One region of the Serratia proteamaculans genome, then DNA from elsewhere that is predicted to be linked to it. Evidence: predicted binding sites of a transcription regulator. Region 1 holds the regulator's gene; the other holds the start of a gene.
The links. Region 1 encodes PhoB, which activates phosphate uptake and scavenging genes when phosphate is short. Its sites were predicted from a motif close to CTGTCATAAAACTGNCNNAT; they were not measured.
Positions count from the first base shown of each region.

Region 2: ugpB (sn-glycerol-3-phosphate ABC transporter substrate-binding protein UgpB) is a predicted target of PhoB. The motif match lies at 4,429-4,448, and genes of this name have one in related genera.

Region 1 is NZ_OX461105.1:1,074,983-1,080,412, forward strand. Features, by position in the region: gene sbcD (exonuclease subunit SbcD) at 1-753, opposite strand, end outside; gene phoB (phosphate response regulator transcription factor PhoB) at 955-1,644, shown strand; gene phoR (phosphate regulon sensor histidine kinase PhoR) at 1,669-2,985, shown strand; gene QOT07_RS05005 (PstS family phosphate ABC transporter substrate-binding protein) at 3,001-3,939, shown strand; gene QOT07_RS05010 (cobalamin-independent methionine synthase II family protein) at 4,151-5,257, shown strand.
Region 2 is NZ_OX461105.1:227,714-233,143, reverse strand. Features, by position in the region: gene QOT07_RS01045 (sn-glycerol-3-phosphate import ATP-binding protein UgpC) at 1-1,019, opposite strand, end outside; gene ugpE (sn-glycerol-3-phosphate ABC transporter permease UgpE) at 1,036-1,881, opposite strand; gene ugpA (sn-glycerol-3-phosphate ABC transporter permease UgpA) at 1,878-2,765, opposite strand; gene ugpB (sn-glycerol-3-phosphate ABC transporter substrate-binding protein UgpB) at 2,879-4,198, opposite strand; gene QOT07_RS01025 (aminotransferase-like domain-containing protein) at 4,514-5,430, opposite strand, start outside.

The DNA of each region.
Region 1 (5,430 bases):
ACTGAGGGGGATCGGCGAGCCGCTGTAGCGAATATGTTCGGATTTGGCGACGTTTTGTGCACGGTGAATATGCCCCAGCGCGATGTAGTCGGCCGGTGGGAAGGCCTGCGCCGGAAAGGCGTCCAGCGTACCAATATAGATATCGCGCACCGAGTCGGAGGTGGTGACGCCTACGGTGGTCAGGTGGCCGGTGGCAACAATCGGCAGGGGCAAGCCCAGCGCGTCACGGCGTGCACAGGCCGCCTGATACAGCGTTTGATAATGGTCGGCGATGGCCTCTTGCAGCGCCTGCTGTTTTTGTACCCCGGATTCTCCGGCGCGGCTGGTGAGCAAATCGCGCGGGCGCAGGAACGGGATGGCGCACAGCACCGCGCCCGGCTGGCCGTCGCGCTGATTCAGCACCAGGATTTGCTGTTCGGTTTCGCTCTGTGCGTTGGCAATCACGGTGGTATTCAGGCAGGAAAGCAATTCACGCGATTCATTTAAGGTTGCCACAGAGTCGTGATTGCCGCCCAACACCACCAATTGGCAGCCGGTGCGCTGCAGCTCGACTACAAAACGGTTATACAGCTCGCGGGCATAACTTGGCGGCGAGCCGGTATCGAACAGATCCCCGGCGACGATCAGCGCATCCACCTGCTGTTGTTCGATCTGCTCGATCAACCAGCGCAGAAAAGCCTGATGTTCGGCGGCGCGGCTTTTGGTGAAAAAATACTGGCCAAGATGCCAGTCAGAGGTGTGGATCAGGCGCATGACACTCCCAGGGCGATAGAGTAATGGCAGGGATTATAAAGGGAATATGATGTTTCTGCGTGACTAGAAATAATCGCTATGCTTACTGCCTACAACAGGCAGGTTTTTTCATGGCTATTTATTTCATAAATCTGTCACAAAACTGACGCATAATGGCGACCGCAATCAACTGTGATCGCTAACACATTGGCAGGATTGACGATGGCAAGACGCATACTGGTGGTGGAAGACGAAGCGCCGATCCGTGAGATGGTGTGCTTTGTGTTGGAACAGAATGGTTACCAACCGTTGGAAGCTGAGGATTATGACAGCGCAGTGACGCGCCTGTCTGAGCCGTTCCCTGATTTAGTGTTGCTCGACTGGATGTTACCCGGAGGCTCCGGCATTCAGTTTATCAAACATATGAAGCGTGAAGCGCTGACCCGAGATATTCCGGTGATGATGCTGACTGCCCGCGGTGAAGAAGAAGACCGGGTACGTGGTCTGGAAGTCGGGGCGGATGATTACATCACCAAACCCTTCTCGCCAAAGGAACTGGTGGCACGCATCAAGGCGGTCATGCGCCGTATTTCACCGATGGCGGTGGAAGAAGTGATTGAAATGCAAGGGCTGAGCCTGGATCCTTCTTCACACCGGGTGATGGCCAACGAACAGGCGCTGGATATGGGGCCGACCGAGTTCAAATTACTGCACTTCTTTATGACCCATCCTGAGCGTGTTTATAGCCGCGAGCAGTTGCTTAATCACGTCTGGGGCACTAACGTTTATGTGGAAGACCGCACCGTTGACGTGCATATCCGTCGACTCCGTAAGGCGTTAGAGACCAGTGGTCATGACAAAATGGTTCAAACCGTTCGGGGCACCGGCTACCGATTCTCAACGCGCTACTGATCGCGCCGCGCTGGAGAATATGCCGTGCTAGAACGTCTATCCTGGAAGAGGCTGGCCCTGGAGCTGGCCCTTTTCTGCCTGCCTGCCTTACTGCTGGGGCTGATTTTCGGCTATCTGCCCTGGCTGCTGCTGGCCTCCGTGCTGGCGGCGCTGGTATGGAATTTCTACAACCAACTCAAACTTTCCCACTGGCTATGGGTCGATCGCAGCATGACGCCCCCCCCTGGCCGCTGGAGCTGGGAACCGCTGTTTTACGGCCTGTACCAGATGCAGCAGCGCAACCGTCGCCGGCGTCGTGAGCTGGCGCTGTTGATCAAACGTTTCCGCAGCGGGGCGGAATCGCTGCCCGATGCGGTGGTGATGACCACCGTCGAAGGCAATATCTTCTGGTGTAACGGTTTGGCGCAGCATCTGTTGGGTTTCCGCTGGCCGGAAGACAATGGTCAGCACATCCTTAACCTGCTGCGTTACCCGGAGTTCAGCCACTATCTGCAACAGCAGGAGTTCTCCCGGCCGTTAACCTTGCAGTTGAACAATGAACATTACGTCGAATTTCGTGTGATGCCTTATTCCGAAGGGCAGTTGCTGATGGTGGCGCGTGATGTCACCCAGATGCGCCAACTGGAAGGTGCGCGACGCAACTTCTTCGCTAACGTCAGCCACGAGCTTCGCACTCCGTTGACGGTGTTGCAGGGCTATCTGGAGATGATGAGCGACGAAGAGCTGGATGGCTCGCTGCGCGGCAAGGCGCTGGGCACCATGCAGGAGCAGACCCGACGAATGGACGGGCTGGTCAAGCAGTTGCTGACGCTGTCGCGGATTGAGGCAGCGCCTAATGTCGAAATGAACGAACGGGTCGATATCCCGCTGATGCTACGGGTGCTGCAACGCGAAGCTCAGTCGCTGAGCGGGGGCAACCATGAGATTACTTTCCGGGTGAACGAGCAGCTCAAGGTCTTCGGTAACGACGACCAACTGCGCAGTGCGGTATCAAACCTGGTGTATAACGCCGTCAATCATACGCCGAACGGCACCAATATTGAGGTGAGCTGGCAGCAGACGCCAAATGGAGCGCAGTTCCAGGTCAGTGATAATGGGCCGGGCATCGCTGCCGAGCATATTCCGCGCCTGACCGAACGCTTCTATCGCGTCGACAAGGCCCGTTCACGCCAGACCGGCGGCAGTGGGTTGGGGCTGGCGATCGTCAAGCATGCTCTCAGCCACCACGACGCGCGGCTGGAGATCCTCAGTGAGCAGGGCATCGGCACCCGATTCATCTTTACCTTGCCTAACCGGTTGATTGTTCCCGCAGCTTTGTCAGAGAATGCGGTGAAAAATTAACGCGGAGAGGCTGGTATGAACCGAATGACCCGAGGGCTGTTGCTTTGCCTGGCGCTGCTGGCGAGCCGTGGCGCGTTAGCGCAGCCGGATGGCATGCTGTCCGGCAACCTGTCGAGCGTCGGTTCCGATACGCTGGCCAATCTGATGGCGCTGTGGGCGCAGGACTTCAGTCAGCATTACCCCAACGTTAATTTGCAGATCCAGGCCGCAGGTTCCTCGACCGCGCCTACCGCATTGGCGGCAGGTGCCGCGCAGCTTGGCCCCATGAGCCGCCCGATGAAAGCGGCGGAGGTGTCGGCTTTCGAACACCGTTATGGCTATGCACCGCTGGCAGTACCGGTTGCGGTGGATGCGCTGGTGGTGCTGGTGCATCAGGACAACCCGCTGCGTGGTCTTAACCTGCAACAGCTTGACCGGATTTTCTCCGCGACTCTACGCTGTGGCGAAAACCGACCGTTGACGCGCTGGGGAGAACTGGGGCTGAGCGGCGATTGGCAGCAGCGCACTCTACAGCGCTTTGGTCGCAATTCGGCATCCGGTACCTACGGCTATTTCAAACTGCGTGCGCTGTGTGGTGGTGACTTTATGCCACGGGTCAATGAATTGCCCGGCTCGGCCTCGGTGGTACAGGCGGTGGCCGGTTCGTTGAACAGTATCGGCTACGCCAGCATCGGTTTTCGTGCCAGCGGCGTGCGGCTGTTGCCCCTGGCGGAGTCCGGCGAAAACTATGTCATCCCCAATGACACCAACGTGCGCAACGGCAGCTACCCGCTGTCACGCTATCTGTACATTTACATCAACAAAGCCCCCAACCAGCCGTTGGAGCCGCTGACCGCCGCATTTCTCGATCGCGTGCTGTCCGATACCGGACAAAACCTGGTGAACCACGACGGCTATCTGCCGCTGCCGTCGGCCACCCTGAAGAAAACCCGCCTGGCATTAGGCCTGAAATAAACTTCTCCCGGGGTGCGGCCACGCGCCCAACATGAATTTCTCTCACTACCGATGAAATTTCTTCTATTGCTGCCCGGCAGTCGATATGACAGCATGCTGTTTATTGGATTTCTAGACGTCTGGATGTCTATCGTAACCCAGCGTAATAGTTCACACCGTAAATTACTGAGGCAAAGGCCCGATCTTTTGCCTGCCACCGGGAGTCATAAATATGTGCGATTGCAATCACGCTTTTCACGCTGACGTTGTCGGCAGCCTGTTGCGCCCTGAGGCGCTGAAAACTGCTCGCCAACAGTTCCAGCGGGATGAAATTAATGCTGACCAACTGCGTGCGGTTGAAGACGAGCAGATCCGTCTGGCGGTGGCCAAACAGAAAGATCTTGGCCTGGCGGTGGTGACCGACGGCGAATTTCGTCGGGCGTGGTGGCATTTTGATTTTCTGGAAGGGCTGGACGGCGTGGAGGGTTATGACGCGGAGCAGGGGATCCAGTTCAACGGCGTGCAAACCCGGGCGCGCAGTATCAAGGTGGTCGGCAAGCTGGGTTTTAACCCGCAGCACCCGATGCTGGCAGATTTTCGCTTCCTGAAGGCGACCGCCGGTGATGCGGTGCCGAAAATGACCATTCCCAGCCCGAGCGTGCTGCACTTTCGCGGCGGGCGCAAGGCCATAGACAGCCAGGTTTACCCGGATCAGAACGCCTATTTTGACGATCTGGCGCAGACCTACCGCGACGCGATCAAGGCGTTTTATGACGCCGGCTGCCGCTACCTGCAACTGGATGACACCGTTTGGGCCTATCTGTGCTCGGACGATCAACGGCGGCAGATCCGCGAGCGCGGAGAAGATCCTGATCGTCTGGCGCGTATTTACGCGGATGTGTTGAATGCAGCGATCGCCGACAAGCCGGACGATCTGATCATTGGTTTACACGTTTGCCGCGGCAATTTCCGCTCCACCTGGATCTCCGAAGGCGGCTATGAGCCGGTGGCGGAGATCTTGTTTGGTCAGGTGAATATCGATGCCTTCTTCCTGGAGTACGACAATGAGCGCTCCGGCGGGTTCGAGCCGTTACGTTTTATCAAACCGGGTAAACAGCAGGTGGTGCTGGGGTTGATCACCACCAAAAACGGCGAGCTGGAAAATCCTGAACAGGTGAAACAGCGTCTTGAGGAGGCTGCGCAATTTGTCGATCGCCGCCAACTTTGCCTCAGCACCCAGTGCGGTTTTGCCTCGACCGAAGAGGGCAACAGCCTGAGTGAATCACAGCAGTGGAATAAACTGCAAAGCGTGGTGAACATTGCCCGACAGGTTTGGTAGCGGCGAAAATCCCGTCCAGACCGCGCGGAAATTGGCTGTTTATTGGCGTTTTCGCGCGGTCATTCGCTTTAGGCTTCACGTTTTGTGAATGTGTCGCTCAAAAATGATACAAATCATGTATTGTATATTTATTGATAGCCACTATGATCGACTGGCCCTGAAAGATTATCTGG
Region 2 (5,430 bases), 850 kb from region 1:
AGCTGTAAATATAGCGTGCTGCCCGCCGCCGGCATAGTTTCATGCGACAGCCGCGCAATCACGCCGTGACCGCCCCACTGCCCGTGCGCCAGATTATCTGCGCCCAACAGCTCCAGCGTTTGCAGCACCAGCGGTACGCCGCCCTGTTGCTCGGTAGTCAGTTGAATATGCTCCGGACGGATACCGACCGTCAACGGCCGGCCGGCCCACTGCGCTTTGGCCTGCGGCAAATTCAGCGTCATGCCCTCCGCCAGCAACAATTGGCTGCCGTCGGCACTCAGGGTGCCAGGCAACAGATTCATCGCCGGTGAGCCAATAAAGCTGGCAACAAACAGCGATGCCGGGCGCTGGTAGACCTCGCTTGGGGTACCAATCTGCTCCGCCACGCCCTTGTTCATCACGATCACCCGTTGTGCCAGCGTCATCGCCTCCACCTGATCGTGCGTGACGTACAGGCTGGTGGTTTTCAGTCGACGGTGCAGTTGCTGTAATTCCAGACGCATCTGCACACGCAGCTTGGCATCCAGGTTGGACAAGGGTTCATCAAACAGGAACACCGCCGGTTCACGCACGATAGCGCGCCCCATTGCCACCCGCTGGCGCTGCCCGCCGGAAAGCTCACGCGGCTTGCGCTGCAACAGCGGTTCCAGTTCTAAAATGCGCGCCGCTTCTTCAACCCGCTGTTGGATATGCTGTTTGCCAAAGCCGCGAATTTTCAGGCCATAGGCCATGTTGTCATACACGCTCATGTGCGGATACAGCGCATAGTTCTGGAACACCATCGCGATGCCGCGATCTTTCGGCTCCATATCAGTCACGCGTTGGCCATCGATATAAATATCGCCACTGGTGGTACGTTCCAGCCCGGCGACCATGCGCAGCAGCGTCGATTTGCCACAGCCGGACGGGCCGACCATCACGATAAACTCACCGTCCGCCACATCGAGATCGATCTGCTTAATCACCGGCGTTTTACCGTCGTAAGATTTGGTGACTGCCTGTAGTTTTAAACCTGCCATGTGAAAATTTCTCTCGTTACTTTTCGCTGTCGACGAGACCGCGTACAAACCAGCGCTGCATCAGAAGAACCACCGCCAGCGGTGGGATTAAAGTCAGAATCATCGCTGCCATTACCTGATTCCACTGGGTCGGCGCGCCGGAGGTGGAGATCATGCTTTTGATCCCCGCCACCGCAGTGCCCATTGAGGCGTCGCTGGTGATCAGGATCGGCCACAGGTACTGGTTCCAGCCGTAGATAAAGGTGATGACAAACAGCGCCGCCAGGTTGGTTTTCGACAGCGGCAGCACGATGTCCCAGAAGAAGCGCATCGGCCCCGCGCCATCAATGCGCGCGGCTTCCAGCAGTTCGTCCGGCAAGGTCATAAAGAACTGACGCAGCAGGAAGGTGGCGGTGGCAGAAGCCATCAGCGGCAGCGTCAGGCCGGTGTAACTGTCCAGCAGGTTGAGGTTGGAGATCACCTCCACCGTCGGGAAGATACGCACTTCCACCGGCAGCATCAGGGTGAGGAAAATCAGCCAGAAAAACAGGCTGCGCAGCGGGAAACGGAAGTAAACGATGGCGTAGGCCGACAGCACCGACACCAGGATTTTGCCAAAGGTAATGGCCAGCGCCATGATCACGCTATTCAGCAGCAGCAGCGAAAACGGCACCTTGAGGTTGCCCACGCCACCCTGCCAGATATTGCTGATGTTTTCCCACAGGTGGCCGCCCGGGATCAGGGTCATCGGCACCTGGAACACCTGTTTGTCGTCCAGCGTGGCGGCGACAAAGGCCACGTACAGCGGGAACAGCACCACCAGCACGCCGATAATCAGCATTACGTGGCTGAAGATATCCAGCCCGCGTCGGTTCTCAATCATTGGTAGCGCACCTTACGTTCGACAAAACGGAACTGGATCACCGTCAGGCCAATCACCAACAGCATCAGGATCACCGACTGCGCTGCGGAGCTGGACAAGTCCAGACCGGCAAAGCCTTCACGGTAGATCTTGTAGATCAGCGTGGTCGTGGACTGTACCGGCCCGCCGCCGGTCGCGGCATCGATCACCGGGAAGGTATCGAAGAAGGCGTACACCAGATTCACCACCAGCAGGAAGAAGCTCACCGGCGTGATCAACGGCAACACCAGATTGAAGAAACGCCGCACTGGCCCGGCACCGTCGATGGCTGCCGCTTCCACCAGCGAGCGCGGAATGGACTGTAATGCCGCCAGGAAAAACAGGAAGTTATAGCTGATTTGCTGCCATACCGAAGCCAGCACCACCAGGAACATCGCCTGCCCGCTGTTCTGCGCGTGGTTCCAGTTGTAGCCCAAGCCGCTGAGGAAATGGGTAATCAGCCCCAGACCGGGGTTAAACAGGAAAATCCACAGCACCGCCGCCACCGCCGGGGCCACCGCATAAGGCAGGATCATCAGCGTCTGGTAAATTCGGCTGCCGCGCAGCACGTAGTCCACCAGCGCGGCGAAAAACAGGGATACCACCAACCCAATCCCCGCCACCAGGAAGCTGAAGATCAGCGTGGTGTAAAACGAATCGAGGTAGTAAGGGTCCTGGAACAGCTGGGTAAAGTTATCCAGCCCGACAAACTGGCTGGACAGGCCAAACGGATCTAGGCTCTGTACCGAATACCACAGTGCCTCGCCGGCGGGCCACAGGAAGAAGATTGCGGTGATCAACAGTTGCGGCAGCACCAATACGTAGGGCAGCCAGCTACAGCCGAAACCGGGACGGGAAGATGACATAGGGGTTAACCGTTAATGTGGGGGAAGGGCTGACTGAGCCCCTCACCCCGGCCCTCTCCCAGGGGAGAGGGGGTGGATCGGTGTCGTTCGCCGGAACGGAGTCCCGGTTGACGCTACTTGGTCTGGGACTCGAAGCGACGCAGCAAGACGTCACCGCGCTGCACGGCAGCGTCCAGTGCCTGCTGTGGCGTTTTCTTGCCGGTCCACACACCTTCCAGCTCTTCATCCACCACAGTACGGATCTGCGGCATATTGCCCAGGCGCAGGCCTTTGGTGAACGCTAACGGCGGCTTGTTCAGCATCTGACGTGTCGCCACATCGGCGCCCGGGTTCTTGTCGTAGAAGCCCTGTTGCTTGGTCAGATCGTAAGCGGCGGTGGTGATCGGCAGATAGCCGGTCTTCTGGTGCCATTCGGCGGCAATTTCCGGCTGCGCCAGATACTGCAGGAACTCGGCGACACCCTTGTAGGTGGCGGCATCTTTGCCATTCATCACCCACAGGCTGGCACCCCCGATGATGGCGTTCTGCGGCGCATTCTTGGCGTCGGCGTCATACGGCATCATGCCCACGCCGTAGTTGAATTTGGCGTAGTGTTTGATATCCGCCAGTGAGCCGGATGATGCGGTAGTAATGGCGCAGTCACCGCTGTAGAACTTCTCGGTGGATTCATCTTTACGGCCGAAATAGGTGAAGTCACCCTTCTTGTTCATCTCTTCCAGCAGTTGGATATGCTTGACCTGCAACGGCTTGTTGAACTCCAGCTTGGCGCTGGTACCGCCAAAGCCGTTGTTTTCCGTAGCGAATGGCACCCCGTGCCAGGCGCTGAAGTTCTCGAGCTGGATCCAGCCCTGCCAACCGCTGGCGTAGCCGCACTTCATGCCGGCCTCGCGCAGTTTGGCGGTATCCGCCGCCAGTTCCTGCCAGGTTTTTGGCGGCTGGTCCGGGTTCAAACCGGCTTTTTTAAACGCATCTTTGTTGTAATACAGCACCGGGGTGGAGCTGTTGAACGGCTGGGACAGCAGGTGCCCGCTCTTGTTATCGGTGTAGTAACCGGACACCGTCGGCACGAACACCGACTCGTCAAAGTTGATACCGGCGTCTTTAAACACCTCATACACCGGCTTGATCGCCTTGCTGGCCATCATGGTTGCCGTACCCACCTCGTACACCTGCAGGATCGCCGGTGCTTTACCGGAGCGATAGGCCGCAATGCCCGCCGCCAGGCTCTGTTCGTAGTTACCTTTATAAACCGGGACAATTTTGACGTCGGTGTGCGACTGGTTAAAGCGGTCCGCCAGGGAGTCCACTTCTTTACCCAATTCACCTTCCATCGAATGCCAGAACGGGATCTCGGTCGCCGCCAGTGCCTGAGTGCTGACCGCCAGGGTCAACGCGACGCACAGCGTAGTTTTGCGAATAGCGTAGGTGAGCATGCCTAACTCCTGAAAAAAGCTGGTGTAATAAGCGCGTGAGCGAAAAGAATCAATTCTTGTTCGGAAGCGTTCCCCTATAGCTTTCAAGTCGCAGCCAGGCGGCAACCTGATGGATCCCTCGGAGCTTAGTTAACTAAGTGACAGGGAAGCATCAGGACAGGCAACAACGCTGCGGCTTGAAAGATGACGGGGATAACATGCCATGCTCGGATGACAGAAATATAACCGCCAGATGACAGCCATATGACGGGAGAGTGAAGTGCAGATTGCGGTTTGATGTCGGCGACGGGGAAAAGTGCCCCGCCGCCGTGGGAATTACAGTGAACGACGCAGGCGGGCAACGGCTTCTTGCATCTGCTGTTCAGTGGCGGTAGCGAACGACAGGCGGAAGGTCGAGCGATCCGGATTGTCAGAGAAGAAGTATTCCCCCGGCACGAAGACCACACCCTGCTGCAGAGTGGTTTTCAGCCATTCGGTGGCGTTAAACGGCTGACGGAAACGCGCCCACAGGAACATACCGCCCTTCGGCATATCAAAGCTGATGTGGTCGCCCAGCTCTTGCTCCACCAATCCGGCCAGGATCTCCCCTTTTTGCTTGTAGGCTGCGCGGATCTTTTCGATCTGCGTCGGCAGACGATCCAGCCCCAGGTAACATTCTACGATGCTCTGCGACAGCGCGCTGGCGTGCAGATCCGCCGCCTGCTTGATGATCGCCACTTTGTGCAGCAGGAACGGCGGCAGAATTGCCCAGCCCAGACGCAGGCCCGGCGCCAGGATCTTGGAGAAGGTCGAGGTGTAGATAATGTTATCGGTATGGCCCAGCACCTGCTGCGAAATCTGGTGCAGCGTGGCGTGGCGCTCTTCGGTAAAGCGCAGCTCGCCGTACGGGTCATCTTCGATGATCAGGAAATTGTGCTCTGCGGCCAGCTTCACCAACAGCTCGCGACGGGCTGCACTCAGGGTGATACCGCTCGGGTTGCCAAAGTTCGGCACCACATACACGCCCTTGATACGCTGGGTTTTCAGCAGCTCGGCCAGCTCTTCGACCACCATACCATCGCTGTCGGACGACACCGACATGATGTTGGCTTCCGCCAGCTCCAGCGTCTGTAACGCCGCCAGATAGGTCGGACGCTCCACCACAAACACGTCGCCCGGGTTGACGATGGCACGCATCACCAGATCCAGCGCCTGCTGAGATCCTGCTGTCACCATCACTTCTTCGGCGGTGG